DNA from 4 places in the Lentzea sp. NPDC003310 genome. Region 2 is predicted to be linked to each of the others. Evidence: riboswitches for the same ligand, from Rfam matches in the RefSeq annotation. Region 2 holds a riboswitch; each other region holds the start of a gene.
What was found. A riboswitch is a leader RNA that binds a small molecule or an ion and turns the genes downstream of it on or off. The one in region 2 is predicted to bind cobalamin.
Positions count from the first base shown of each region.

Region 1 (7,348 bases), on a different contig from region 2:
GCCTTGCGCGTGGCGCCGAACGCGACGAGCTTGGCGTGCTTGAGCTCCAGGTCCCCCGCCGCGGCCCGCGCGAAGAACTCCGTGTCCTTGGGCAGAGCGCCGGGCCAGCCGCCCTCGATGAACCCGACGCCGAGCCCGTCCAGCAGCCGCGCGACCGCGAGCTTGTCCGTGACGGAGTACGAGATGCCCTCACGCTGTGCACCGTCGCGCAACGTCGTGTCGTAGACGTGGAACTCGTCGGTAGGGCCGGCCATCGGGGTCATCTCCTCATCCGGGCAAACAAAAAGACCCCCCGCGGGATGCGAGAGGTCTGCGCGTCGGGTGCCAGGGGCGGCAACTACCCGACGCGCTCGTCAATAATGATGGCGGTGAACTGAGCCATGTCCGGGATGGTGCCACAGCTCAGTTCGACGTACCAAGCCACGGGAGGAAATCTCCCACTATCTGGTCACGGGTTCACGCCTGTGACAGGAACTTCGCGAAGGCCTCGATGGACGCCGCGTTGCGCGGCGACTCGACCAGAGCCGCGTACGGGAGCGAGTAGAACCGCTTGTTCCTGACCGCCGGCGAGTTGGCCAGAGGCGCGTAGCCCTCCAGGAAGCGCTGCTTCTCCTCGGGCGTGTTCGCCTCGCCGTCCGCGTAGTCCACGATCAGCACGACGTCCGGGTTCCGCTGCACCACGGTCTCCCAGTTGACGGTCGTCCAGCTGTCGTTCAGGTCCCCGAAGAGGTTGTCCCCGCCCGCCTTCGAGATGACGTCCTGCGGCGCGGCGTTCTTCCCGGACGTGAACGGCTGGTCCTGCCCGCTGTCGTACAGGAACACCTTCGGCCGGGGCTTGCCCTCCATCAGCTTCGCGGCGCGGGCGATCTGCTCCTGGTACCCCTTGATGAGCTCCTCGGCCTTGGCCTCGACGCGGAAGATCTTCCCGAGGTTGCGCAGGTCCGTGTACAGCGCCTCCAGCGCCGGCATGATGCCGCGCTGCTTGCCCACACCGTTGCGGCACGCCTCGGTCAGCAGGTAGCTGCCGATGCCGAGCTCCTTCAACGCGTCCGGGGTGAAGCCCGTGCTCTCGCTGAAGCCGTAGTTCCAGCCCGCGAACACCAGGTCGGCGTTGGCGCCCTGCACGACCTCCTTGGAGATCTTGTCGGCCAGGTGCTTGCCGCTCTCGAAGTCGGCCTTCCACGGGGAGGTCTGCACGTCGACGGTCTTGAGGCCGTTCACCACGTACCCCGCCATGCGGTCCTTGAGGCCCAGCGCGAACATCATCTCGGTGATGCCGGTGTCGTTGGTGACCACTTTGGACGGCACGCGGTCGAACGTGACCTGCTGACCGCAGTTCGTGACGGTCACCGGGTCGGTGGCGGAGGTGTCCTGGGCCACCGTGGCGCCGCAGCCGGAGACGAGCAGCAGGGCGGCTGTGACGAGTGCGGTTCTCAAGGGGTGACCTCCTGGTCGAACAGGAGCTGGGGAACTCCCGTGGTCGGGTGCCGCACGACGTGCGCGGTGACGTGGAAAACCTTGGCGACCAGCTCGGGGACGAGGACCTCCGACGGTGTGCCGGAGGCGACCAGCCGCCCCTCGTCGAGCACGTGCAGGCGGTCGCAGTAGGACGCGGCGAGGTTCAGGTCGTGCAGGACGGTGAGCACCGTGACGCCCAGGTCGCGCGCGAGAGCCAGCACCTCCAGCTGGTGCCGGATGTCGAGGTGGTTGGTGGGCTCGTCCAGCACGAGCACGCGGGGTTCCTGGGCGATCGCGCGGGCGATGAGCACGCGCTGGCGTTCACCGCCCGAAAGGCTCAGGAAGCTGCGCGGAGCGAGGTGCGCGACGTCCACTGTGTCCAGTGCGTCGGTCACCACGCGGCGGTCGCGGACGGAGTCGCGTTCGTGCGGCAGGCGGCCCATCTCCACCACCTCGGCGACGGTGAAGTCGAACTCGACCTGGGACTCCTGCGACAGGGCCGCGAGGTCGCGGGCGACGTGCTGTCGCTTGTGGACGGCGACGCCGTCGAGCAGCACGGCGCCCACGTCCGGTTTCAGGGCGCGGTAGACGCAGCGCAACGTCGTGGACTTACCGCTGCCGTTCGGGCCGACGATCCCGACGACCTCGTCCTCGGCGTGCAGCGTGATGTCCGTGATGATGCCGCGGACGGTGACCTGCTCGATGTCGACGCGCATCAACGTCCTCCGAACACGTAGCTCTTGCGGCGCATGAGGAAGATGAAGCACGGCACGCCGATCGCGGCCGTGATGACGCCGAGCGGGAGCTCCTCGGGTGCCGCGAGCATCCGCGCGGCCACGTCGACCCACACCATGAACGACGCCCCGGCCAGGGGCGCGAGCGGGAGGACCTTGCGGTGGTCCGCGCCCACGACCATGCGGGTGAGGTGGGGCAGCATCAGCCCGACGAAGCCCACCGCGCCGCTGACGGCCACGAGCACGCCGGTGATGCCGGCGGTCACGACGAAGAGGTGCGTGCGGAACCGGTTGACGGGCACGCCGAGCGTCGTCGCGGTCTCGTCGCCCATCGCCAGCGCGTTCAGCTGCCGGGCTCTGGTCATCAGGTAGGCGATGCCCAGCACCGTCACGGCGGCGGCGATCGGCAGTGCCGTCCACGTCGCGCCACCGAGGCTGCCGAGTAGCCAGAACATGGCCGCCCGCGCCGCCTCCCCGTGCGGCGCCTGGAACACCAGCAGCATCGCCACGGCGGAGAACCCGTACGCCAGCGCGGTCCCGGTCAGCACCAGCCGCAGCGGTGTGAGCCCTCGGCTCGTGCGCGCGGTGATGTAGACCAGGGCCGTGGCGCCGAGTCCGGTGGCGAACGCGCCGACCGACAGCGCGTAGACCCCGAGGCCGGACAGGATCCCCATCGTCGCCACGGCCGTCGCGCCGACGCTCGCGCCCGAGGAGATGCCGAGCACGTACGGGTCGGCGAGCGCGTTGCGAACCATCGCCTGGATCGCGACGCCGACCGCGCTCAGTCCCGCGCCCACGACGGCGGCGAGCAGGACGCGGGGCAGCCGGATGTCCCAGACGATGTGGTACTGCCCGGCGAGGTGGGCGGGGACGGTGCCGCCGGTCAGCGCCTCCCACAGCAGCTCGGTGGTGACACCGAACGGCACGGAGACGGGGCCGAGCGCCACGCCGGCCACGATGCTGACGACGAGCACGCCCACGAGCGCGCTGATCTTGGAGATCACTTGGTCCTTCCCGCAGTCCACGGCGGAATCGGAGTTCCTGGGGCATCGCACGCGGGTGTTCGGGCTCGTCCCCCGGCTCGGGGGACCTACCGTTGCGGGTCAGCGCCGGACTCAGACCGGTCTTCCCCCACGCACGACTTCAGTGACCCTACCTGCGAAAACAGAAAGTTCGGAAATTTCTCGGGTGTGATGTCGATCCGGCACCGCGCCCGTTCGACCTGTGGACGACACCGAACGAGAGACATCCAGGGAGACACACCGTGAAGTACATGCTGATCATGCGCGCCACCGACGAGGCCTTCGCCAACATGGGCGAGTTCGACTTCGACAAGATGCTGGAGGAGGTCGGCGCGTACAACGAGGAGCTGATCCGCGCCGGCGTGCTGCTCGCCGCGGAGGGGCTCTCCGACACCTCCGAGGGCGTCGTCGTCGACTACTCGCAGGAGCCGCCGGTCGTCACGGACGGCCCGTACGGCGAGACCAAGGAGCTGTTCAACGGCTTCTACCTGCTCAACGTGTCCTCGATCCAGGAGGCGGTCGAGTGGGCGAAGCGGATGCCGATGACCGGCCCCGGCTTCAAGACCGAGATCCGGCGCGTGCCGACCATCGACGAGTTCCCGCAGGACAACGAGTGGATCCAGAAGGAGCGCGCGTGGCGTGAGGCCAACGGCCAGCTCTGACGCACCTCCGGAAACACCAAGGCCCCGGTCGACTCGACCGGGGCCTTAGTACGTGCCTTGGAGAACTCAGCCCGTGCGCACGTTCGACGACACGAGCGCCGCGAGCCGGTCACCGATCGCGTAGGTCGCGCCCGGCGACTGGTGGTCGCGCGTCGCCAGGTCGAACGCCACGGAGGCCTCGATCCGGCGCGACGCCTCGTGCTCGCCCAGGTGGTCGAGCAGCAGCGCCACCGACAGCACGGCGGCCGTCGGGTCGGCGATGCCCTGGCCCGCGATGTCGGGTGCCGACCCGTGGACCGGCTCGAACATCGACGGGTTGCGGCGCGTGACGTCCATGTTCCCGGACGCGGCCAGGCCGATGCCGCCCGTGACGGCGGCGGCGAGGTCGGTCAGGATGTCGCCGAACAGGTTGTCCGTGACGATCACGTCGTAGCGGCCCGGGTCGGTGACCATGTGGATGGTCGCCGCGTCCACGTGCTGGTAGGCCACGGTGACGTCCGGGTGCTGCAGCGAGACCTCCTCCACCACGCGCGACCACAACGAGCCGGCGTGCGTGAGGACGTTCGTCTTGTGCACCAGCGTCAGGTGCCGGCGCTGGCGGTTCGAGGCACGCGCGAAGGCGTCCCTGACCACGCGCTCGACGCCGAACGAGGTGTTCAGCGAGACCTCGGTGGCGATCTCGTGCGGCGTGTCCTTGCGGAGCAGGCCGCCGTTGCCCGCGTACGGGCCCTCGGTGCCCTCGCGCACCACCACCATGTCGATCTCCGGCGGGTCCGCGAGCGGGCTGCGGACACCGGGGTAGAGACGAGCAGGGCGGAGGTTCACGTGGTGGTCGAGTTCGAAGCGCAGCCTGAGCAACAGGCCCCGCTCCAGGATTCCGCTCGGCACCGACGGGTCGCCGACCGCGCCGAGCAGGATCGCGTCGTGCTGGCGAAGCTCCCCCAGCACCGACTCGGGCAACAACTCTCCCGTGGCGTGCCAGCGCGCCGCGCCGAGGTCGTAGCGAGTGATCTCGGCCGCCGGAACGACCTCACCGAGGACCTTCAGGGCCTCAGCGATGACCTCGGGCCCGATCCCGTCTCCTGGGATCACTGCGAGCCGCATCCACACACCTCCCAGGTGTCAGTCCCCAATTGGTGGGACTATTTTCCTCACGCGAAAGGCTACCGGCATCGCGGCCGTCCGCCGCATGCCGGACACCCCATCGGGGTGTTATCTCCCGTACTGCGGGACACCCACACGGCCCATACCAAACTTTCGAGTGTCACTCGACCGCAGGAACGGTGTCGCGTCAAGGGGTGACGGCAGGCAGTTCCGGGCCGTGACAGACCGAGAGGCCCGGTCCCCTGGCGGAGAACCGGGCCTCTCGTGAAACATCCGATCTAGTAGGCGCCCCGCCCACCGGACTTCACCAGGACGACCGACGCGCGGTCACCGTTGGCGTTGTGGTGGTTGAGCACCAGCAGGCCGTCGGACCTGTCGGCCTTCAGCGAGGCCTCGTCCTTGTTGACGACGAGCGCGGTGCCCGGCTTCGCGAGGTACGAGAGCGCCGCGTCGCCGCCGCCCTGCGCCCACAGACCCGGCTTGAGCGGGTCGAAGGACAGCTTGCGGTCGACCACGTCGATCAGCTTGTTCGCGTTGCCCGGCGCCGGGTAGTAGCCGGCGGTGCCGACCGTGTACGAGACGCGGGCCGTGTCCTTCGTCGCGTCGATGCCGAGAGCGCTCAGCAGCACCGGCAGGACGACGACGTTGGTGTCCTGGACGTTCGCGTCGACGTCGCCGAACAGGCCGTTCACGCCCTGGATGTCGACGGTCTCGCCCGTCTTCAGGTCCACGGTGGTCGCGACCAGCAGGTCGGTGTCGGTCAGGCGGGTCGCGTACACCTCGAAGTCCGCGGTGCCGTCACCGTTGGTGTCGATGTCGACGAACGGGATGGTGTTCTTGCCCAGGTTGTACCAGTTGCCCCAGGTTGCGACACCGAACGCGAGCAGCGCCTCCTCGGGCTTGCCCTGCGCCTTGGCGAGCGGGGCCGTGGAGGCCGCGCCGACGTAGCGGAGGTCGCCGCCCTTGGCGGTCTCGTTGAGCGCGCAGTTCTCGGTGACGTTGCGCTTGCAGTCGCGCAGCTTCGGCGACTGGGCCTGCAGCTCGAGGACGCTGATCAGCGAGCGGTAGGCCTGCGAGCCGGTGCCCTGGTCGATGCCCTTGCCGGACACGTTGAGGACGGCCTGCTTGCTGTTGCCCGGGAACTTGAGGCTGGACGCGGTCTTGATGTCCGCGACCGGCTTCGGCGCCGAGTAGACCGACAGGCGCAGCGGCACGGTGGCGCCGGCGGTCGGCGTGAAGGTCACGCGACCGGAGGCGTCCGCGAGGAACTGGCGCGGCACGTCGAGCTGGTTCGGCTCGACCGTCGAGTCGACCGTCTTGCGCAGGGCCTTCGGGTCGGTGATCTTCAGGGTGACCTTGACCTTCGCGACGCCGCGCGGGCTGAGCTTCACCTTGTCCTGCGAGAGCACGTAGCTCACGCCGGGGATCGTCGTGGCCGCGGTGTAGCCGACCTTGTACTCGACGGACTTCGTGGACTTGTTGACCAGCTTGATGGTCTTGGACTTCTCGACCGGCTTCGAGACCTCGACGACGCCGAAGTTCGCGCTGACGTAGCCGTTGTCCTCCTCGACGTAGGCGAGGACCTGGTTGTCGAGCGCGGACTTGCCGTCCACGCGTCCGGTGCCGACCCGGTTCGGGGCGAAGGTCTTGCCGTTCTCCTTCACGTCCGCACCGGCGGTGTTCATGATCGAGGCCTTGACCTCCTCGAGCGACCAGTCCGGGTGCGCCTGGCGGACCAGGGCGGCGATGCCCGCGACGTGCGGGGACGCCATCGACGTGCCCGAGATCACCAGGCGGTCGTTGCCGGAACCGACGGCGGTCGACGAGATCGTGTCACCGGGGGCGGCGACGTCCGGCTTGATCGAACCGCTGCGGGTGCCGCGGCTGGTGAACGAGCTCGGGGTGTCCGAAATGGACTGGTCGTACGTCGCCGTCGAGGTGCGCAGGTCACCCGCGAGGCGGACGACCAGCGTGCCCGCGTCGAGCGCCGGACGGACCGCCGCGGTGGCCGAGCCGGTGAACTGGAACATCGGGATGGCCGCGTTGCCCGCGATGCCCGCCGCGAAGTTCTCCAAAGTGGACGACAGGAGCACGCCCTGGCCGCCGGCGGCCTGGACGTTGTTGGCCCGCGCGCCGGAACCGCAGCGACGCGTGGCGTCGTTGTCGTCCCACTCCAGCCAGACGAACTTGCCCGCGACGGTGTCGGTGAGCGGCTGGCAGCCGTCGAGGTTGCCCGCCTGCGTCAGCTTCACGACCGGCAGTTCCTTGTTGTAACCCAGGTAGCCGGTGAAGTTCTGGCTGTACTGACCGGGCTTGAGGCCCTGGCCCTTGACCTCGGCGCCGTCGCGCAGCACGTACGAGTCGCGCG
Region 1 covers NZ_JBEXNC010000002.1:428,718-436,065, reverse strand. Annotated here, with positions in the region: gene cimA (citramalate synthase) at 1-254, opposite strand, end outside; gene ABZX02_RS04630 (ABC transporter substrate-binding protein) at 457-1,437, opposite strand; gene ABZX02_RS04625 (ABC transporter ATP-binding protein) at 1,434-2,174, opposite strand; gene ABZX02_RS04620 (iron ABC transporter permease) at 2,174-3,196, opposite strand; cobalamin riboswitch at 3,229-3,367, opposite strand; gene ABZX02_RS04615 (YciI family protein) at 3,457-3,876, shown strand; gene ABZX02_RS04610 (3-isopropylmalate dehydrogenase) at 3,943-4,980, opposite strand; gene ABZX02_RS04605 (S8 family serine peptidase) at 5,259-7,348, opposite strand, start outside.
Region 1: it holds a riboswitch for cobalamin, as region 2 does, so the genes downstream of both, ABZX02_RS04620 (iron ABC transporter permease) here and ABZX02_RS33680 (CbtB-domain containing protein) in region 2, are expected to answer to the same signal.

Region 2 (7,348 bases):
GGAGATGTACTTCGGTGACGTCCGCTACGCCCGCGACGCGTTCGAGGGCCTGCGGCTGATGGACGCGATCATGGCGGCCAAGCGCGGCGAGGCACCGCTGGTCGACCCGGAGGCGGAGGCCAGGGCGGCGGAGCGCAAGGCCCGTCGCGAACGGTCGCTGCGCATCGCGGCGGCACGCAAAGCCGTTGCGGCGCAAGAGGAAGTCGCGACCGGCCGCTCGAACGTGGCGGCGGACAACCCGATCCCCGTGCCGCCGTTCTGGGGCAGCCGCGTGGTGAAGGGCATCCCGGTCGCGGAGTATTCGGCGCTGCTGGACGAGCGGGCGACGTTCATGGGCCAGTGGGGCCTCAAGGGCGCGCGTGGTGCCGGCCCGACCTACGACGAGCTGGTCGAGACCGAGGGCCGCCCGCGCCTGCGCTACTGGATGGAACGCCTTGCCACCGAAGGTGTTCTTGCCCACGCCGCCGTCGTCTACGGCTACTTCCCGTGCGTCTCCGACGGCGACGACCTGATCGTTCTGGAGGAGCCGTCGGTCGAGTCGGCTGAGCGCTTCCGGTTCCGTTTTCCGCGCCAGAAAAGGGATCGACGCCTCTGCCTGGCCGACTTCTGGCGCTCCCGGGACGTCGGCGAGGTCGACGTGATCGCGTTCCACCTCGTCACCATGGGCCAGCCGATCGCCGACTACGCGAACGAGCTGTTCGGCAAGAACGCGTATCGTGAGTACCTGGAAGTCCACGGACTGGGGGTCCAGCTCACCGAAGCGCTGGCCGAGTACTGGCACAAGCGGGTCCGCGAGGAGCTCGTGTGGCCGACCGGTGGCACCGTCGCCGCCGAGGACCCCGCCGCCGTCGAGGAGTACTTCAAGCTCGGCTACCGCGGCGCCCGGTACTCGTTCGGGTACGGAGCCTGCCCCGACATGGAAGACCGCAGGCGCGTCGTCGAACTCCTGGAGCCCGCCCGCATCGGGGTCTCGCTGTCCGAGGAACTCCAGCTCCACCCGGAACAGTCCACCGACGCCTTCGTGGCGCATCACCCGGAGGCGAAGTACTTCAATGTCTGATCCGCGCGCGGTCCTGTGGGACATGGACGGGACGCTGCTGGACTCCGAGAAGCTGTGGGACATCCCGCTCTACGAGTACGCGGAGAAGCTCGGCGGGGTGCTGTCCCTGGAGACCCGCGAACGCATGGTCGGCAGCAACGTGCCCACGACGATGCGCCTGCTGTTCGGCGACGTCGGCATCGAGCCGACCGAGGCGGACATGGCCGACGGCGCCGCGTGGATCCTGCGCCGCACCGAAGAAGTCTTCCGCGCGGGCCTGCCGTGGCGTCCGGGCGCGCAGGAGGCGTTGCGCGCCGTGCGTTCCTCCGGCGTGCCGATGGCGCTCGTGACGTCGACCGAGCGGGGACTGACCGAGGTCGCGCTGGACACGATCGGGCGGGACCTGTTCGACGTGACCGTGTGCGGCGACGAGGTGGACGGGCTGAACAAGCCGCTGCCCGAGCCGTACCTGAAGGCGGCGCGGCTGCTCGGGGTGGACGCGGCCGAGTGCGTCGCTGTCGAGGACTCGCCGACCGGGGTGGCCGCCGCGGTGGCGGCGGGGTGCACGGTGCTGGTCGTGCCGTGCGACGTCGCGGTGGAGGCGGGGGAGCGGCGGATCTTCCGCGACTCCCTCGTGGGCGTCGACCTCGAGGTGCTGAAGGCGCTCTAGACCCGCCGCCAGCCGAGCCTGCCGTCACGCACCTCGGGCACGTAGACGGAGGTCGTGAAGAACTTCGCCGCGTCCGCGTGTCCGCGCAGAGCCGGTGCGCCGGTGTCGAGGGAGTCCGCGATGTCGGTGAGCATCGCGGTCAGGCTCGGCCAGAGCGACGGCAGCCTGCTGCCCTCGTCCACGTCCCACGCGCGGACGCACCCGGACTCCGGACCCGGACGTTCGTCGACGAACAGGTAGTCGCCCATGTCATCCGCGGCGATCGGGACGAACTCCGGCAGGAAGACTCCCGACGTCGCGCCGGCCGGTTCCGTCTCGACTTCGAGGTGCGTGCTCTTCCTGTTTCGCGTTCGCTGCGAATCTTCTGGGGACAACGGGGTGTACCGCGCTGGAATCAGGTTCTCCGCACCGGTGAGGCGCCAGAGGCCGGTGGTCGCCGGATCGGCCGTGATCTGGTCGAAGGTGCGGGATGCGTTGACGCGCAACCAGTTGTGGATGCGTTCCCACGGTTGAACACCGTTCCCCGTCATCCCGACATGATGTCGCGCCGGAGGCGGGGTGGCCTCGCGGCCACCCCGCACCGTCAAGCGACGACTGCCTTCTCGACGGACTTCGCCCTGCGCGTGGCCGGGTCGACCAGCAGGCCGAACACCACGCCGATGCCCACGTAGAGCGTGGCCAGCTGCGCGAGCGAGCTGAGGCGGAACTGCCACAGCACGGTCACCGGCATGTCCGCGGGGATCGTGTCCGGCGGCGCGGGGAACGCCAGCAGCACCACCGCGCCGGCCGCGACCACCGCGAGCAGCACGGCCGTCGCCCGCACCGGTGCGGACTGCTCGCGCAGCCGCTCGGCGAGCCACGACGCGCCCCACACGATCACCAGGCCGGCCACCACCACGCCCAGGTACAGGGCGGTGCGGTAGTTCACCGTCTCCGGGTCGCCCACCGCGGGCGGGTTGGCCGGGTACTTGAGCCACGGCAGCAGCGCGACGGCGCCGAAGACCGCGGCACCGAACGCGACGCTGCGCGTGAACGGCGTGCTGCCGGTGAACCAGCGCTTCGACAGCGCGTAGGCCGTGGCGAACACCAGGCCCACCGCGATGCCGACGATCACCACGCCGAGCATGCCGCCCACGACCTGGGCGCCGCGGCTGACGAGCTCTTCCCCGCCGCCGTGGGAGTGGCCGGTCTCTTCACCGGCGGGTGCGCGAGCCTCCTCGACCGCGAGCGCGGCCCGGATCGGGATCTCGGTCACCAGGAGCTGCACCAGCGCGGACGCGACGCCGGCGATGCCGCCGGCCGCGATGCCGCGCAGTGCGATGGACTTGTAGGTCGTCATCCGCGTGGTCAGTGGCAGGGGACGCCGAGAGCGTGGCGGCCGTCGTGGAAGAACTCGTGCAGCAACTCGGAACCCGCGCCGAGCGCGAGGCCGTTCTCCTGCAGGACCAGGTAGGTGACGATCAGGCCGAGCAGTGAGACGGCGAAGGCCCATTTGGGCACGCGGACGGCGGACAGGCTTGCTGCGGGGCTCGTCATGACGGGCTCCTCCATACCTCGTGGAAGGTCAACTCTCCTTGCGGCGCCGCAGCCGGTCTCCTGACTCCCGGATCAACGCTGCCCCCGCGTCTTCCCAGTTCCGGCGGGAACCAGTGACGTGCTCGGCGGGGATCGCTTCCCGGTCACAGTGGCGAGGACCGCGCCGGATTTCCACCGGCTTCCCGTCACTGCGGCGCGTGCACCGTAAGTTGAGCGGCCCGTTAAGCACAACCGGCCATAAGAGTTGTTGCGTTCCTCACTTCACGAGTGGGCAGTCGCCACACTTCCCACCTGCGGCGACGCGGTAGTAAAGACAACAGCTCCGGCGCCGGAACCCGAGTTCGCCGGGGAAGCTCAGGAATTCTCCGGCTTCTTCGAACGGCGGCGCGCTCATGAGCCGTTCGCCCCGTTCTTCCGCTTCCTCCGCCGTGAGCATGCGTGCGCGCACAACCATTTTCAGCGCGCCCGCGACGTTCGACATCGCGTTGCCCCACAGCAGTCCGCGCGCCACGGGCGTGACGGACTGGATGGCCTCCACGACCGGTGCGAGTGCCTCGGCCGGTGGCGGCCCCAGGCGTGGCTGGTCGATGCGCACGCTCAGGCCGTTCGCCGGGTGGTGGTGCCACCAGAGGTTCTCGGGGCGGACGTCGATCGGGATGTTCGCGGCCGTGAGCGGGCTGAGCAGGCGGGCGGTGTAGCTGAGGAAGAACAGGCTGGCGGCGACGCGTGGTTCGTCGGCTTTGTACCGGATCGCGATGGCGTCGATGGTGGTCTTGAGGGCGGGGCCGTCGAGAAGTGCCGTTCCCGGCAGCCAGAAGTCGTCGGGGCGGCCCACGTCGAGGGCGAAGAACGGGTTGATGCCGCGCACCCGGCGCAGCGCTGCGAGGACCTCCGCGAACTCCGACACGGAAGTTCACGCTACCGGGTGTCCATGCAGGACAGATCACGTCCACCGCCTGGGACAGATGTGACCGCGGTGTGGACCGGGGTCGCCGGGATGGGAGGATGTGGAGCCGTGAAGACCTTCGATTCCCTGTTCGCAGAGCTGACCGAACGAGCCGCCACCAAGCCGGAGGGATCCGGCACCGTCGCCGCGCTCGAGGCCGGGGTCCATGCGCAGGGCAAGAAGGTCCTGGAGGAGGCGGGCGAGGTCTGGATCGCCGCCGAGTACGAGTCCGACGAGAAGCTCTCCGAAGAGATCTCGCAGCTGCTCTACCGCCTCCAGGTGCTCATGCTGGGCCGTGGGCTCACCCTCGAAGACGTGTACAAGTACCTCTGACGGAAAAGACTTCGACATGCTGCGCGTTGCAGTCCCGAACAAGGGCGCGCTCGCCGAACGCGCCTCCGCCATGCTCACCGAGGCCGGCTACCGGCAGCGGCACGAGCCGCGTGACCTGACCGTGCTCGACAACAACAACGAGGTCGAGTTCTTCTTCCTGCGTCCCAAGGACATCGCGATCTACGTGGCGTCCGGCGACCTCGACCTCGGCATCACCGGCCGCGACCTGGCCGCCGACTCGGGCGCCGACGACAACGGCTCGTCGGTCGAGGAGTTGCTCGCCCTGGGCTTCGGTTCGTCGACCTTCCGCTACGCCGGGCCGCGGGGCACCGACTGGAAGGTCTCCGACCTCGAGGGCAAGCGCCTCGCCACCGCGTACCCGAAGCTCGTGGGCCGCGACCTCAAGGCCCGCGGCATCACCGCCAAGGTGATCCGCCTCGACGGCGCCGTCGAGATCTCGATCCAGCTGGGCGTCGCCGACCTGATCGCCGACGTGGTGGGCTCCGGCCGCACCCTGCGCCAGCACGACCTGGTGCCGTTCGGCGAGCCGATCTGCGAGTCCGAGGCGGTCCTCATCCACCGCAACGGCTCCGAGGTCACGGCCGCCAAGAAGCAGCTGACCGCGCGCCTGCAGGGCGTCGTGTTCGCGCAGCAGTACCTGATGCTCGACTACGACTGCCCGCGGTCGATCCTCGAGGACGCGATCGCGCTGACCCCGGGCCTGGAGTCGCCGACCGTGGCGCCGCTGGCCAACCCGGAGTGGGCGGCCGTGCGGGCGATGGTGTCGCGCAAGGAGGCGAACAAGGTCATGGACGAGCTGGCCGCGATCGGTGCCAAGGCCGTGCTGGCCTCGGACATCAGGTTCTGCCGCCTGTGATCACGGAGCACGCGCTGCTCGACGTCCTGCCGGGCTCCGAGCAGGACTTCGAGTGGGCGTTCGGCGAGGCGCGGGAGCTGATCTCCGCCTCGCCGGGCTTCCGCGGTCTCGAACTGCTGCGGGACGTGGCGACGCCGTCGCGCTACCTGCTGCTGGTGCGCTGGGACTCGGTGGAGGCGCACGTGGTCGGCTTCCGGCAGGGGCCGTCCTACGAGCGCTGGTCCGCGTTGCTGCACCGCTTCTACTCGCCGTTCCCGGTGGTCTCCCACTTCGAGAGCGCGCTGAGCACCTCGTCGTCCGTGGTCTGATCGAAGCTCTCGTACCAGCGGCTCACGGCCTGGAAGTGCTTCGGCGTGAGCACGGCGACCACCCTGGTGCCGAACGTGCCGATCGACTCCCTCGCCGCCACCGGCACGGCCAGCGTGATGCTCCTCGGTTCGCGCTGGGCGATCCAGTGGAGTGCCGCTCTGGCGGTGACGCCGGTGGCCAGGCCGTCGTCGACCACGATCACGTCGCGGTCCCTGATCACGAGCGGCCTGCTGCCGCGGTAGAGCACCGTTCTCCGGCGGGCTTCCTCGCGTTCCTCGTCGGCCGCGCGACCGAGCTGCTCCTCGGTGAGGTTCAGCGCCCTGAGCACTCTCGGGTCGTAGAGGGGTTCGCTGTCCGCGGTGACGGCGCCGACGCCGTACTCGGGGTGGCCGGGTGCGCCGATCTTGCGGGCCACCACCACGTCCAGTTCGGCGTCGAGGTGGTCGGCCACCTCTTTGGCGACCGGGACGCCGCCTCTCGGCAGGCCGAGGACGAGCGGGTCGTGCCAGGGGAGGTCGGCGAGTCGCGCGGCCAGGGCGCGGCCCGCTTCCTGACGGTTCGCGAACCTCTTCACAGCTCCGCCGACGCTACGCGCATGGCGGCGGCGGAGGCGAGCCTGTGGAGGCGCGGATTCACTGCCGGAAACGAGGTGTGACCGTTCAGACGATCCGGACGGAGCCGTCGTCCGCCACCGCGTAGATCGTGAGCCGGAGAAGTGTTCGCAGCCTGGCTGGAGCGCGGAGTGCCGCGCGGAGCGACTTCGGCTCGTCACGGATCACCAGTCCGTAGCTCGTGGCACGGTCGTCCGTCTCGTCCTGGCGGCAGATGATTTGCCCGTACGCGGTGTGGATGTCCAGACCGGGCTCACTCGTTCTGCCTTTGGCCTCGCAACGGATCGTCTCCCCACGTCTCGAAGCGATGACGTCCCAGTGGTCCCGCTCGACTTCGACTGACCAGCCGCGGGATTCGAGCCAGGTCCCGAATGCCGTCACGACCACCGCTTCGTCACCGCGCACCGCCACCACCTCTAGCGCTCGCGCACGAACAGCGCCTGCGCCGTCGTGCCCACCGGACCCTCCACGTCGTGCACCACGCTGGTCGCGACCCCGACCCCGTCCGGCCCGATGGTCGTGCGCGCGTCCATGCCGACCCACTCGCCGGCGGGACGGCGGTGCAGGTGCACCGTCAGGTCCGTGTTGATGGCGTACCACTTGCGAATGTCCACACGGGACGAGACGCCGCTCGCCGAGTCGACGACGGAGAACAGGCGCTCCTCCGGGGTCGGCTCGAAGCCCTCGACCACGGCCACGCGCGGTCTCGCCCACACCTGCGCGTCGCCCGGCGTGAAGATGCCGCCCGACAGGGAAAGCCACTCGACGGCGGAGAGGTAGCCGCCGCCCCAGTGGTCCGGGATCTCCATCGGCACCGCGGAGCTCGGTGGGGCCAGGGCGGGGGTGTCGCCGCCCGCCACGGCCGCGGTGTCGCCGGCGACGATGCGCCACGCCCGCGCGGTGAGGACCGTGCGGCCTGCACAGGAAAGGGAAGCCGACAGGAGTTCCACCGAACGGCCGGGGCGTTCGACCGCTGTGGTCACCGTCAGGTCGGCCACCGGGACCGGGCCCAGCACCTCGAACGTGA
Region 2 covers NZ_JBEXNC010000018.1:205,943-213,290, forward strand. Annotated here, with positions in the region: gene metH (methionine synthase) at 1-1,060, shown strand, start outside; gene ABZX02_RS33665 (HAD family phosphatase) at 1,053-1,709, shown strand; gene ABZX02_RS33670 (SMI1/KNR4 family protein) at 1,706-2,239, opposite strand; gene ABZX02_RS33675 (CbtA family protein) at 2,293-3,048, opposite strand; gene ABZX02_RS33680 (CbtB-domain containing protein) at 3,057-3,245, opposite strand; cobalamin riboswitch at 3,299-3,431, opposite strand; gene ABZX02_RS33685 ((2Fe-2S)-binding protein) at 3,502-4,152, opposite strand; gene ABZX02_RS33690 (phosphoribosyl-ATP diphosphatase) at 4,261-4,524, shown strand; gene hisG (ATP phosphoribosyltransferase) at 4,541-5,401, shown strand; gene ABZX02_RS33700 (antibiotic biosynthesis monooxygenase) at 5,398-5,709, shown strand; gene ABZX02_RS33705 (phosphoribosyltransferase family protein) at 5,643-6,284, opposite strand; gene ABZX02_RS33710 (hypothetical protein) at 6,370-6,726, opposite strand; gene ABZX02_RS33715 (thioesterase family protein) at 6,738-7,348, opposite strand, start outside.

Region 3 (7,348 bases), on a different contig from region 2:
ACAGCCTGGCTCACCGGCACACGCAGCTGGTGTGCGGGATGAACCTGTGCCTGGTCAGCGGACTGCTCGACGGGATCGAGGCGCACGGGCACACCGCGCGCCTCGCCCCCTCACCGGATCACTGCTGCGTCCGGGTCGATCAGGCGCCGTCCTCCAGCTCGCCCTCGGTCTCCAGGTAGGCCGCCCGCAGCGCGTCCAAAGTGGACTCCTCCGGGTGCTCCCACATCTGGCGCTCGGCGGCCTCCAGCAGCCGTTCCGCGATGCCGTGCAACGCCCACGGGTTCGACGTCTGCAGGAACTTGCGGGTCTCCGGGTCGAGCACGTAGGTCTCGGTGAGCTTCTCGTACATCCAGTCCGCGACGACGCCGGTCGTGGCGTCGTAGCCGAACAGGTACTCGACCGTCGCCTGCAGCTCGAACGCGCCCTTGTAGCCGTGGTTGCGCATCGCCCCGACCCAGCGCGGGTTCACCACGCGGGCGCGGAAGATCCGCGAGGTCTCCTCGGTCAGCGTGCGGGTCCGGACCGCCTCCGGGCGCGTGCTGTCGCCGACGTACGCGGCGGGTGCCTTGCCCGTCAACGCCTTCACCATGGTGACCATGCCGCCGTGGTACTGGAAGTAGTCGTCCGAGTCGGCGATGTCGTGCTCGCGGGTGTCGATGTTCTTGGCAGCCACCGCGATCCGCCGGTACGCCGACTCCATGTCCTCGCGCGCCGCGACGCCGTCGACGCCACGCCCGTACGCGTACCCGCCCCACACCGCGTAGACCTCGGCGATGTCGGACGAGTCGCGCCAGTTGCGGCTGTCGATCAGCGGCAGCACGCCCGCTCCGTACGCGCCCGGCTTGGAGCCGAAGACGCGCAGCGTGGCGCGGCGCTGGTCGCCGTGCTCCTCCAGGTCGCGCAGCATGTGCGCGCGCACGAAGTTCTGCTCGGCGGGCTCGTCCAGGTGCGCGACCAGCTGCACGGCGTCGTCCAAAAGGGACACGACGTGCGGGAAGGCGTCGCGGAAGAACCCGGAGATCCGGACCGTGACGTCGATGCGCGGCCTGCCCAGTTCTTCCGGGGACACGACTTCGAGGCCCGTGACGCGGCGCGACTGGTCGTCCCACACCGGCCGGACACCGAGCAGCGCGAACACCTCGGCGATGTCGTCGCCGGCCGTGCGCATCGCGGACGTGCCCCAGACCGACAGGCCGACCGACGGCGGCCACTCGCCGTCGTTCTCGGAGCGGTAGCGCTCCAGCAGCGAGTCGGCCATCGCCTGACCGGTCTCCCACGCGAGCCGCGACGGGATGGCCTTCGGGTCGACCGAGTAGAAGTTGCGGCCGGTCGGCAGCACGTTCACCAGGCCGCGCAACGGGGAACCGGACGGGCCGGCCGGGATGTAGCCGCCGTCCAGCGCGTGCAGGACGTTCGTCATCTCGTCGGTGGTGCGCGCGAGCCTCGGCACGACCTCGACGGCCGCGAACTCCAGGATCTTCCGCACGTCCTCCGACTCGTGCAGACCCGCCGCGGCGGACCGGTCCCAGCCCGCGTCCTCCATCGCCTGGACGAGCGCGCGGGCCTCTTCCTCCACGGCGTCCACGTCTTCACGGCCCGTGGTCGTGAGCCCGAGCGCCTCGCGCAGACCGGGCAGCGCGGCGACCTGGCCGCCCCACATCTGCCGCGCCTGCAGCATGGCGAGCACGAGGTTGACGCGGACGGACCCGGTCGGCGCCTCGCCGAGGATGTGCAGGCCGTCGCGGATCTGGACGTCCTTGACCTCGCACAGCCAGCCGTCGACGTGCAGGATGAACTCGTCGAACTCCGCGTCGTGCGGCCGGTCCTCCATGCCGAGGTCGTGGTCGAGCTTCGCGGCCTTGATCAGCGTCCAGATCTGCGCGCGGATCGCCGGCACCTTGGCCGGGTCCATCGCGGAAATGTTCCCGTACTCGTCGAGCAGCTGCTCCAGGCGCGCGATGTCGCCGTAGCTGTCGGCGCGGGCCATCGGCGGCACGAGGTGGTCGACCAGCGTGGCGTGCGCGCGGCGCTTGGCCTGCGTGCCCTCGCCGGGGTCGTTGACGAGGAACGGGTAGATCAGCGGCAGGTCGCCGAGCGCCGCGTCCGTGCCGCAGGACGCCGACATGCCGACGGTCTTGCCGGGCAGCCACTCCAGGTTGCCGTGCTTGCCGACGTGCACGACGGCGTCGGCGCCGAAGTTCGACTCGATCCACCGGTACGCCGCGAGGTAGTGGTGCGACGGCGGCAGGTCCGGGTCGTGGTAGATCGCGATGGGGTTCTCGCCGAACCCGCGCGGCGGCTGGACGATCACCGCGACGTTGCCGGACCGCAGTGCGGCCAGCACGATCTCGCCGTCCTTCGACTTCGAGTGGTCGACGAACAACGAGCCGGGCGCCTCGCCCCAGTGCTCCTGCATCGACTCGCGGAAGTCGTCCGGCAGAGTCTCGTAGAACTCGCGGTAGTCGGCCGCGGCGATGCGGATCGGGTTGCTCTCGAACTGCTCCTGCGTGAGCCAGTCGGCGTCCTGGCCGCCGGCGGCGATCAGCGCGTGGATCAGCTTGTCGCCGTCGAGCTCGTCGACGCCGGGCAGCTCGTCGCCGATGTCGTACCCGTGCTCCCGCATGGCCTTGAGCAGCCGGACGGTCGACGCGGGCGTGTCGAGGCCGACCGCGTTGCCGATGCGCGAGTGCTTCGTCGGGTAGGCCGACAGCATCACGACGACCTTGCGGTCCTTGGTCGGGATGTGCCGCAACCGCCCGTGCCGCACCGCGATGCCCGCAACGCGCAGCGCCCGCTCGGGGTCGGCGACGTAGACGGTGAGCCCGTCCTCGTCGATCTCCTTGAAGGAGAACGGGACCGTGATGATCCGGCCGTCGAACTCGGGGATCGCGACCTGCGTCGCGGTGTCCAAAGGAGACAGACCGTCGTCGTTCTCATCCCACGTGTCGCGGCTCGACGTGAGGCACAACCCCTGCAGGATCGGTACGTCGAGCTCGGCGAGCGCCCCGACGTCCCACGCGTCGTCGTCGCCACCGGCGGACGCCTTGGCGGGGTTCGTCCCACCGGCCGCGAGCACCGTCACGACGAGCGCGTCGGCCTGGCGCAGCGTGTCGAGCAACTCGGGCTCGGCGGTGCGCAGCGAGGAGCAGAAGACCGGCAGTGCCTTGCCGCCCTTGGCCTCGATCGCGTCGCACAGGGCGTGGATGAACGCCGTGTTCCCGGCGACGTGGTGCGCGCGGTAGTAGAGCACCGCGACCGTGGGGCCCTCGGCGTCCGAGGCCTCGCGCTCCAGCACGCCCCACGTCGGCGTGGCCTGCGGTGCCGCGAAGCCGTGGCCGGTCAGCAGCACGGTGTCGGAGAGGAACTTGTGCAGCTCGGTGAGGTTCGCCGGCCCGCCGTGCGCGAGGTAGAGGTGCGCCTCCGCGCACACGCCGCCGGGCACCGTCGACAGCTCCATCAACGCCGCGTCCGGCTGCATCTCACCGCCGAGGACGACGACGGGGAGGCCGTGGGCGAGCAGCCAGTCGAGGCCCTCCTCCCACATCCGGCGGCCGCCGAGGATGCGCACGAGCACGAGGTCGACGCCCTCGACGAGCGCGGGCAGGTCCTCGACGGTGAGTCTCGCGGGGTTGCCGAGGCGGTACTCGGCACCGCTCGCACGCGCCGACAGCAGGTCGGTGTCGGAGGTCGACAGCAGCAGGATCACGCAGGGCTCCATCCCTCGTGGGGTCCTCGCCCCAGGTTGCGGGTCACGGCCGAAGCAGAGTTCCTGACTCCCAGCGGTGCTGGTCACAGTGGCGGGACCGCGCCGGATTCGCACCGGCTTCCTCCTGCGCTTCGTCGTTCGGGCTCACCCTAACCGGCGGGTTACAGTCCGACCTATGCGTAGTCACCCGGATGCCTGCCCCGGCGCCGTCGAGCTGCACCAGGCAGCCGACGGCGGGCTGGCGCGCATCCGGGTGCCCGGCGGCACTCTTTCCGCTGCTCAGTGGGACGTCGTGCGGGTCGCGGCCGCCGAGCTCGGAAACGGTTCAGTGGAACTGACTTCGCGGGCGAACCTCCAGATCAGGGGACTCGCGGACGGCGTGGAACTGGGCGCGCGGCTGGCCGCGGCGGGCCTGCTGCCGTCGGCCACGCACGAGCGGATGCGCAACATCATCGCGGCGCCGCTGGAGGACAACCAGGAGCTCGTCGACGAGATCGACGCGGCCCTGTGCGCGGACCCCCTGCTGGCCGCGCTGCCGGGCCGTTTCCTGCTCACGGTCGGGCACTCGGTGAGCGGCCTCGGCGGGGACTTCGGGCTGGTCAGCGACGCGGACGGCGGCTTCGTCCTGCTGCTCGCGGGCCGCGACACCGGCGTCCGCGTGACCGACCCGGTGGCCGCCGTCCTGTCCGCCGCCCGCCTCTTCCAGCGGCTGCGCGGCGCGGCCTGGCGCCTGTCCGAAGTGGACGACGGTGTGCGAAAGATCACCGCGCACTTCGGCGCCTCCGATGCCCCGCGCGTCACGCCCGCTGTGACCCCTGTCGCACCTTCACCGTTGACCCCGGGAGTTCCGCTCGGCCGCCTCGACGCCGCGCAGCTTCCCGGCGTCGCGCTCCGCCTCACGCCGTGGCGCAGCCTCGTGGTGCCCGCCGGTACCGACACGGCCGGCCTCATCACCGACCCGGCCTCGCCGTGGCACGGCGTGAGCGCCTGCACCGGACGCCCCGGCTGCGCGAAATCGCTGTCCGACGTACGAGCCGACGCACGGGCGTGGCTCGGCACCCCGCACACCCTCCCGGTGCACTGGTCGGGGTGTGCCCGCCGTTGCGGCCGCCCGGCAGGGGAAGTGATCGAGTTCGTCGCGACGGGCGACGGCTACGAGGAGATCCGTTGACGCAGTACATCAAGGACGGGGCTGAGATCTACCGCCAGTCCTTCGCCACCATCCGCGCGGAGTCGGACCTCACCGGGTTCCCCGACGACGTCGCGAAGGTCGTCGTCCGCATGATCCACGCGTGCGGCATGACCGACCTGCCGCAGGACGTCGCGTTCTCGGCGAACGTGGTCCGCGACGCCCGCGCGGCGTTGCGGGCCGGCGCGCCGATCCTGTGCGACGCCAACATGGTCGCGTCCGGCGTGACCCGCCGCCGCCTGCCCGCGGACAACGAGGTCCTCTGCTTCCTCCAGGACCCGCGCACGCCCGAGCTGGCGAAGACGATCGGCAACACGCGCAGCGCCGCCGCCCTGGAACTGCTCGCGGACCGGTTCGACGGTGCCGTGATCGCGATCGGCAACGCCCCCACCGCACTGTTCCACCTTCTTGACCTGATCGCCGCCGGTGCGCCGCGGCCCGCCGCGGTGCTGGGCATCCCGGTCGGGTTCATCGGGGCGGCGGAGTCCAAAGATGCTTTGGCCGCAACGGATCTGGAGCACCTGGTGGTGCGCGGCCGGCGCGGCGGCAGCGCCATGACGGCGGCGGCCATCAACGCGATCGCGAGCGAGGAAGAGTGATGACGGGCAAGCTCTACGGCGTCGGCGTGGGTCCCGGCGACCCCGAACTCGTGACGGTCAAGGCCGCACGGCTCATCCACGACGCCGACGTGGTCGCGTTCCACAGCGCCCGCCACGGCCGCAGCATCGCGAAGACCATCGCGGAGCCGTACTTCCGCACGCAGGACGACCCGAACCCGCAGATCGTCGAGCAGCTCGTCTACCCGGTCACCACCGAGGACACCGACGACTACCAGGGTGAGATCGACGCCTTCTACGAGGAGGCCGCCGCCAAGCTGGCCGCGCACCTCGACGCCGGCCGCGACGTCGTCGTGCTCGCGGCCGGGGACCCGTTCTTCTACGGCTCCTACATGCACATGCACAAGCGCCTCAAGGACCGCTACGAGTGGGAGGTCGTCCCCGGCGTCACGTCGGTGAGCGGCGCGTCGGCCGTTCTCGGCACTCCGCTCGTGGAACGCGACGAGGTCCTCACGATCCTGCCCGGCACGCTGCCTCCCGCGGAGCTCGCCGCCCGGATCGCCGACACCGACTGCGCCGCGATCCTCAAGCTGGGCCGCACGTTCGGCAACGTCCGCGAGGCGCTCGAGGCGTCCGGCCGGCTCGAGGGCGCCTGGTACGTCGAGCGCGCCACCGGCAAGCGCCAGAAGATGGCGCCGCTGGCCGACGTCGATCCCGAGTCGGTGCCGTACTTCTCGATCGCCGTGCTGCCGAGCCAGTCTCGGCCGCCGAAGCCCAAGGGTGAGGTCGTCGTCGTGGGCCTCGGTCCGGGCGACCGCGCCTGGCTCACCCCGGAAGCCCGTCAGGAGCTGGAGGCCGCCGACGAGCTGGTCGGCTACAGCACCTACCTGAACCGCGTCCCGCAGCGGCCCGGCCAGCAGCGGCACCTGTCGCACAACCAGGTGGAGTCGGAGCGCGCGGCGTTCGCGCTCGACCTCGCCCGCAAGGGTGCGCGGGTCGCGGTGGTCTCGTCCGGCGATCCCGGTGTCTTCGCGATGGCCACCGCCGTGCTGGAGGTCGCCGCCGAGACCGCCGACGTGCCGGTCCGCGTCATCCCCGGTGTGACGGCGGCGAACGCCGTGGCGGCCAAGGCCGGCGCGCCGCTGGGCCACGACTACGCGGTGATCTCCCTGAGCGACCGGCTCAAGCCGTGGGACGTCATCGCCGAACGCCTGGCCGCCACCGCGAAGGCGGACCTGGTGATCGCGATCTACAACCCGGCGTCGAAGGCGCGCACCCACCAGGTGGCGGACATGCGCGATCTGCTGCTCCAGCACCGCGATCCGCAGACCCCGGTCGTCGTCGGCCGCGACGTCGGCGGCCCGGAGGAGGAGATCCGGGTGCTGACGCTCGGCGCGCTCGACCCGGCCACGATCGACATGCGGTGCCTGCTGATCATCGGTTCGTCGCAGACGATCGTGACGCCGCAGGGCGTCGTGTTCACGCCCCGGCGGTACCCAACCACCTGACAGCGGCATCGACGTCGGCCACCACTTCCGCGGGCGGGAGCGGTGGCCGGCGCACGATCACCACAGGAATCCCGAGCTGACGCGCGGCCTCCAGCTTGGCCGACGTCATCGAACCACCGCTGTCCTTGGTGACGAGCACGTCGATCCGGTGCGACCGCATCAGCTCCAGCTCACCGTCCACAGTGAACGGTCCGCGCGACAGCAGCACCTCGATCCGCTGCGGCAGCGGGGGTTCCGGCGGTTCGACCATGCGGGCCAGGAACCACTGCGGGCACCCGGCGAACTCGGCCAGGTCCTGCCGCCCGGTGGTGAGGAAGACCCGCTCGCCGGGCAGGTTCGCCGCGGCCTCGGCGACGCTGTCCACCCAGTGCCAGCCCTCGACCGGCGT
Region 3 covers NZ_JBEXNC010000013.1:261,103-268,450, reverse strand. Annotated here, with positions in the region: gene ABZX02_RS27565 (helix-turn-helix domain-containing protein) at 1-179, shown strand, start outside; gene cobN (cobaltochelatase subunit CobN) at 140-3,706, opposite strand; cobalamin riboswitch at 3,742-3,873, opposite strand; gene ABZX02_RS27555 (hypothetical protein) at 3,882-4,877, shown strand; gene ABZX02_RS27550 (precorrin-8X methylmutase) at 4,874-5,494, shown strand; gene ABZX02_RS27545 (precorrin-2 C(20)-methyltransferase) at 5,494-6,960, shown strand; gene ABZX02_RS27540 (cobalt-precorrin-6A reductase) at 6,932-7,348, opposite strand, start outside.
Region 3: it holds a riboswitch for cobalamin, as region 2 does, so the genes downstream of both, cobN (cobaltochelatase subunit CobN) here and ABZX02_RS33680 (CbtB-domain containing protein) in region 2, are expected to answer to the same signal.

Region 4 (7,348 bases), 200 kb from region 2:
GCCCGCACGGGGAGGCGATCTGCACCCACTCGTGCATCTTGTCGAGCACTTCCCGGACGATGATCACGACCTGCGTGCGGTCGTCCTCGTCCTCTTCGACGTCCCCGAACGTGAAGAGGATCCTCAGCTCCTCGTCCTCGTCGTGGATGACGTCGTACTCGGCGCGGACGTAATCCGCGAGGTCTCCCCAACTCGCCATGGCGCAACCCTACTGGCCGCGATGGCCCACAGCCCGACGACGAGCACGGCGAGCACCTCGGCCGCGAGCAAGATCCTCTCGATGTACCCCAACGGGAACACGCGCCACCACCGAACGTCCGAGACCATGCTTAGCGCAATGGCGTAGAGCAGCGGCATGAATGCGACAACGCTCAACAAACCGGACACCATCGTCCACCGCGCGTGTCGCCCCCACACGTGGTGCCTCAGCCACGGCCGGGCGAGCGCGATGATCGCGATCGGCAGGCTCACGAACGCGACCATGCTGCCGAACCGGTGGATGCTGCCGCTGAGCTCGTTGGTGCCCATCGCCCAGTTCGTCTTGGGGAAGATCACCACGAGGACCAGGCCGAACGACCACAGGGCCAGCGCCACCGCGCCGACCGACCGCCACCGCGCCACGCCCTTGTGGACCAGCACGCCGAGGATCGCGAGCGACCCGGCCGCGAGCAGCACGACGGCCACGTCGAAGACCGGCCGGTAGTCCCCCAGCGCGTACTCGCTGATCGTGCGGCGCAACGGCCCGACGGTCAGGTCCAACGTCCCGACCAGGGCGATCGTGACGACGACGGCGAGCGAACCGCCGGCGGCGGCGAGGCGAGGTATCAGCACATAACGGACAACGCCCTGGTCGGCGGCAGGGGTTCCGCGATTCAGGAACCCGACAGGTTCGGCCCAGGAAGTCGACAGCCTCAGCTCAGGATCGCGCCGCACGTGATGTTCACCTGGGTTCCCGTCAGGGTGCGGCCCCAGTCCGAGGCCGCGAACACGGCGGCCCGGCCCACGTCGTCGAGGGTCGCCGCCCTGCCGAGCGCGGTCTGCCCGACGATGTCGGGTTCGACCTGGTCGCGGAACTCCCCCGGGATCGACTCGGGGATGCCGCCGGTCTGCAGCGTCACCGCGCGGACGCCGTGCGGCCCGAGCTCGGCGGCGAGCTGCCGGCGCATCGCCTCGACCGCGTCGAACGCCGTGACCAGGCCGCCGAGCTGCCAGCGCCGGTGCACCTGGCCGTCGCTCGTGCCGCCGAAGAACAGGATCACGCCGTCCTTCTGCCGGATCATGTGCCGGGCGGCGGCGCGGGCGGTGAGGAACTTCGAGCGGACGTTCGTGACGACCGGGCTCAGGTAGTCGTCGACGCTCATCTCGTGCAGCGCCGTGCCCTGGACGTCGTTGTCGGAGATGACGTTGACCGAGATGTCGATGCGGTCGAGCGTGGCCGCGTGCTCGTCCACGCCGCGTTCGTCCAGGGCGTCGACCACGGCGTAGCGGACGCCCAGCTCCTCGGCCTTGGCCTTGAGCGGCGCCTCGGTGCGCGCGGCCAGGTGGACCTCGGCGCCCGCCGCGCTGAACGCCTTCGCGATGGCACCGCCGATCGTGCCCGCGCCGTAGATGACTGCGATCTTCCCGTCGAGGTTCATCGGTTCGCCGGTCATGCCAGGCAGGCTAACCGCTAGCGCAACGCCTCGCTCGCTTCCGCCGCCACCGCCTCCGCGACGGCCGTCAGCGCCGGCGAGTCGAGCTTCCACTGCTGCCAGTACAGCGGCACGGAGATGGTGCGGCCCGGCGCGAGGTCGACCAGGCCCTCCTGGAGCTGTTGCGGCGGCACCATTCCCCACCCGAGGCCCGCCACGATCGCCCGCACGTACACCTCCGACGACGGCACGTAGTGGCGGTGCTCCGACGCGCCCCGCCCGCGCGTCAGCGTGCGCACGAACCGGTCCTGCAGGTCGTCGTTGCGGTCGAACACGACGACGGGCGCGTCCGGCAGCCACGACTTGAGCGGGCCTCGCGCATGTCGCTCCACAAAGGACGCGGGAGCCATTGCGGCGTAACGGATCTCGCCGAGCTTGCTCACCGAGCAGCCCGCCACCGGCTCGCGCGAGGACGTCACCGCGGCCATCACCAGGCCCTGCCGCAGCAACGCCGTCGTGTGGTCCTGGTCCTCGCGGTGCAGGTCGAACGAGATCCGCAGCTCCGGCGAGACCCGTTGCAGGGCGGGCAGGAACCACGTGGCGAGCGAGTCGGCGTTGACCGCGATCGGGACCCGCACCACGGCGTCCTCGCCCAGGGCCGCGTCGAGGTCCTGGTCCAGCGCGAGCAGTTGCCGACCATAGCGGACCAGCACCTCGCCGGACGGCGTAAGCCGAACCGGCCGGGCGCGCACCAGCAGCACGCGCCCGGTTCGCTGTTCGAGCGCCTTGATGCGTTGCGAGACAGCGGAAGGGGTGACGTGCAGCGCCGTCGCGGCGGCATCGAACGTGCCCGCGTCGACGACCGCGAGCAGCGTCCGCACCAGGTCCAGGTCCATCACGAGCGCTAATGCTACGTAAGAATCTTTAGCTGGTCTCATCAAGACGGCGTCAATACCGTGGGCCGGGTGACTGACCTGCTGCTCGGCTTCGGCACCATGATGACCCTGATAGTCGCGATCGGCGCGCAGAACGCTTTCGTGCTGCGCCAAGGACTTCGACGCCAGGCGGTCGCCAAGGTCGTCGCCGTGTGCGCGCTGTCGGACGCGATCCTGGTCGCCGTCGGCATCGCCGGGTTCGGAGCACTCGTCCGCGCGGTCCCGCAGGCGATCACGATCGCCGCCGTCGTGGGCGGGATCTTCCTGCTGGGGTACGGGTTCCTGGCCGCGCGCCGCGCGCTGCGGCCGTCCGCGCTGCACACCGGCTCCGAGCCCAGCGGCCGGCCCGTGCTGACCGCGCTCGCGCTCACGTGGCTCAACCCGCACGTCTACCTCGACACGGTGCTGCTGCTCGGGTCGATCGCGGCCGGTCGCTGGCTCTTCGGGATCGGCGCGGTGACGGCGAGCATCACCTGGTTCGTCGCCCTCGGCTTCGGCGCGCGGCTGCTCAGCCCGCTGTTCGCGAAGCCACGCTCGTGGCGCGTCCTCGACGGCCTGATCGCCGCCGTGATGATCACTCTCGGGGTGACCCTGATCGCCGGCTGGTGATCATCACGAGCACCGCCGCGACGGCCAGGGCGCCACACGTCACGGGCGCCGCCGTCCCGACGAAAAGGGACGCCGAAGCGAGCCCCGCGCTGACCAGTGCACCGAAGACGACCCGAGGCCGAAGATCACCCACGTTTCCGACCCTAACCCACGACACGCGCATGTTGGGTGGTGATCCAGACCCCACCACCACATGTAGTATCTGCCGCGCTGGTGGTTCACCGACCCGTTCGGTGAGGCAAGAGGGAACCCGGTGCGAACCCGGGACTGCCCCGCAGCGGTGAGTGGGAACGAAAGCCGTCAACCAAGCACTGGGTCAGCCGACCTGGGAAGCGACGGCCGGTAGGCGTTGGAAGTGCGCCCACGAGTCCGAAGACCTGCCACTGGTGTGCGCGCAAGCCTGCGCGCACGACACGGTGCCCCGAGGGAGGGCGGCTGTGTGCACCGGTGGCGTCGGCCGCCGGCGCGCGCACGCGTTCACCCTCGGCCTGCTCGCGAGGAGAGAGCGTGCCCGACCGCCTTTCAGTGGTCATCGACGAAGCCTGCGCCGACCTGCCCACCGCGTCGGCCGAGGCGGTTCTGGCCGAGACCAAGCGCAACCTCTACCACGGCATCACCGACGACGAGCTCGCGCTCGCGCCGATCATGGCCGCCCGCACGATGGTCGAGCACGACCCGGCCTACTCCTACGTCAGCGCCCGGTTGCTGCTGGACAAGCTGCGTGCCGAGGCCTGCGGAGAACCCCTGTCGCACGCCGAGATGACCGAGCGCTACCCGGCGTACTTCGCGTCGTTCGTGCGTTCCGGCATCGAGTTCGGCCAGCTCGACCCGCGCCTGGAGTCGTTCGACCTGGCCCGCCTGGGCGACGCCCTGAACGCGTCACGGGACCTGAACTTCCAGTTCCTGGGCATGCAGACCCTGTACGACCGCTACTTCCTGCACCACGACGGCCGCCGCTACGAGCTGCCGCAGGCGTTCTTCATGCGCGTCGCCATTGGCCTCGCGCTGGAGGAGGACGACCGCGACGCCCGCGCCATCGAGTTCTACGAGCTGCTGTCGTCGTTCGACTTCATGTGCTCGACCCCGACGTTGTTCAACTCGGGCACCACGCGCCCGCAGCTCTCGTCGTGCTTCCTGACCACCGTCGATGACGACCTCGCGGGGATCTTCCACGGCATCAGCAACAACGCGCTGCTGTCGAAGTTCGCGGGTGGGCTCGGCAACGACTGGACACCCGTGCGCGGGATCGGCGCGCACATCAAGGGGACGAACGGCAAGTCGCAGGGCGTGGTGCCGTTCTTGAAGATCGCGAACGACACGGCGGTGGCCGTGAACCAGGGAGGAAAACGCAAGGGCGCGGTCTGCGCGTACCTCGAGACCTGGCACATCGACGTCGAGGAGTTCCTCGACCTGCGCAAGAACACCGGCGACGAACGCCGCCGCACCCACGACATGAACACCGCGAACTGGGTCCCGGACGAGTTCCTCCGCCGCGTCCGCGCCAACGGCCAGTGGACGCTCTTCTCCCCCGACGAGGTCCCGGACCTGCATGACGCGTTCGGCACCGAGTTCGCCGACAAGTACCGCGCCTACGAGCAGAAGGCGGACAACGGCGAGATCAAGGTCTTCCGCCGGTTGCCGGCCGTCGACCTGTGGCGGCGCATGCTGACCATGCTGTTCGAGACCGGTCACCCGTGGATCACGTTCAAGGACCCGTGCAACCTGCGGTCGCCACAGCAGCACAGCGGTGTCGTGCACTCCTCGAACCTGTGCACCGAGATCACCCTGAACACCGCGGTCGACGAGGTCGCGGTCTGCAACCTCGGCAGCGTCAACCTCGCGCAGCACGTCACGGACCAGGGCATCGACCACGCGCGGCTCGCGAAGACCGTTCGCACGGCGGTGCGGATGCTCGACAACGTGATCGACGTGAACTACTACACGATCCCGGAAGCGAAGAACTCCAACCTCAAGCACCGGCCGGTCGGCTTGGGGCTGATGGGTTTCCAGGACGCGCTGTTCACGCTCGGTACGCCGATGGCGTCCCAGGAGGCCGTCGAGTTCGCGGACCGGTCCATGGAGGAGATCAGCTACTACGCCATCGAGGCGTCCGCGGACCTCGCGCAGGAGCGCGGTGCCTACCAGTCCTTCGACGGGTCGTTGTGGAGCCAGGGAATCCTGCCGATCGACTCGGTCGAGATCCTCGCGCGGACGCGCGGCGAGGGCGAGCTGGAGCAGAACCGCGAGTCCACGCTGGACTGGGCGCCGGTCCGGGAGAAGGCCCGGCGCGGCATGCGGAACTCGAACGTCATGGCGATCGCGCCGACCGCGACCATCGCGAACATCACCGGCGTCACCCAGTCGATCGAGCCGCTGTACCGCAACCTGTACGTGAAGTCGAACATGTCCGGTGACTTCACGGTCATCAACCCCGACCTGGTGCGGGCGCTCAAGCAGCGCAAGCTGTGGGACGAGCGGATGATCTCGGACCTCAAGCTGCACGACGGCAGCCTCGGCGCGATCGACCGGGTGCCGCCTTACCTGAAGGCGTTGTACGCCACGGCGTTCGAGGTCGACAGCTCGTGGCTGATCGAGGCGGGCAGCCGCCGGCAGAAGTGGATCGACCAGGCTCAGTCGCTGAACCTGTACCTCTCCCAGCCCAGTGGCCGCAAGCTCGACGAGCTGTACCAGCTGGCGTGGTTGCGCGGGCTGAAGACCACGTACTACCTGCGCACGCAGAGCGCGACGCACGTGGAGAAGTCCACGCTGCAAGGGACGGACGGCAAGCTCAACGCCGTCTCCCCCGTCGCCGTGGACCCCAACTGCTCCATCACCGACCCCGACTGCGAGGCGTGCCAGTAATGAGTAACATCGAAGCAGGCGCCGCGCGCGTGAGCGTCGACGACAAGGCGATGATCAACTGTCGTGCCGACGTCAACCAGCTGCTGCCGCTCAAGTACCACTGGGCGTGGGAGAAGTACCTGGCCGGCTGCAACAACGCGTGGATGCCGACCGAGGTGTCCATGCAGGCCGACATCGGGCTGTGGAAGTCGAAGGACGGCCTGACCGACGACGAGCGCCTGATGATCAAGCGCAACCTCGGGTTCTTCGCGACGAGCGAGTCGTTGGTGGCCAACAACATCGTGCTCGCGGTGTACCGGCACCTGACGAACCCGGAGTGCCGCCAGTACCTGCTGCGGCAGGCGTTCGAGGAGGCCGTGCACACGCACACGTTCCAGTACATCTGCGAGTCGCTCGGTCTCGACGACGGCGAGCTGTTCAACATGTACCGGGAGATCCCGTCCATCACGGACAAGGCGGCGTGGGCGCTGCAGTTCACGCAGCACCTGGAGGACCCGGAGTTCCGGACGGGCACGCCGGACCGGGACCAGGCGTTCCTCAAGGACCTCGTCGCGTTCTACGTGGTGTTCGAGGGCATGTGGTTCTACACGGGGTTCGCGCAGATCCTGTCGCTGGGCCGCCGCAACAAGATGGTGGGCATCGCCGAGCAGTACCAGTACATCCTGCGCGACGAGTCGATCCACCTGAACTTCGGCATCGACGCGATCAACCAGATCAAGATCGAGAACCCGCACCTGTGGAACGACGTGTTCCAGAAGGAGGTGCGGACCATGCTCGCGGAGGGCTGCGAGCTGGAGATCGCCTACGGCCGCGACACGATGCCGAACGGCATCCTGGGGATCAACGCCGAGCTGTGCGAGCAGTACATGCGGTTCATCACGAACCGCCGGTGCGCACAGCTCGGCCTGGAGCCGGTGTGGGAGCAGACGGAGAACCCGTTCCCGTGGATGTCGGAGATGATGGATCTCAAGAAGGAGAAGAACTTCTTCGAGACCCGCGTCATCGAGTACCAGAACGGTGGCTCACTGGAGTGGTGACCCGAGCACCACGGCTTTAGGGAGCCCGGCCCGGTCCGCGACAGGCCACGCCAGCGGATCGGGCCCGAGCTCCACGAGCTCGGCGATCTGCAACCTCGACCACGGCGAGATCTCCCGCGTGCCGTCGAGCGCGGACGCGGCGAACTCTGCCCACGGGACGCGTTCGGTCGAGTCGACCTCGTCGGGGTTCGGCACCGGCTCGTCGTCGGTGAGCACGCGGAACACCGGGCACATCTCGTTCTCGACGACGCCGTCCATGACCGCGCGGTAGCGG
Region 4 covers NZ_JBEXNC010000018.1:8,666-16,013, reverse strand. Annotated here, with positions in the region: gene ABZX02_RS32730 (hypothetical protein) at 1-199, opposite strand, end outside; gene ABZX02_RS32725 (DUF998 domain-containing protein) at 124-831, opposite strand; gene ABZX02_RS32720 (SDR family oxidoreductase) at 912-1,652, opposite strand; gene ABZX02_RS32715 (LysR family transcriptional regulator ArgP) at 1,670-2,527, opposite strand; gene ABZX02_RS32710 (LysE family transporter) at 2,627-3,175, shown strand; cobalamin riboswitch at 3,373-3,575, shown strand; gene ABZX02_RS32705 (ribonucleoside-diphosphate reductase subunit alpha) at 3,683-6,037, shown strand; gene ABZX02_RS32700 (ribonucleotide-diphosphate reductase subunit beta) at 6,037-7,074, shown strand; gene idi (isopentenyl-diphosphate Delta-isomerase) at 7,060-7,348, opposite strand, start outside.
Region 4: it holds a riboswitch for cobalamin, as region 2 does, so the genes downstream of both, ABZX02_RS32705 (ribonucleoside-diphosphate reductase subunit alpha) here and ABZX02_RS33680 (CbtB-domain containing protein) in region 2, are expected to answer to the same signal.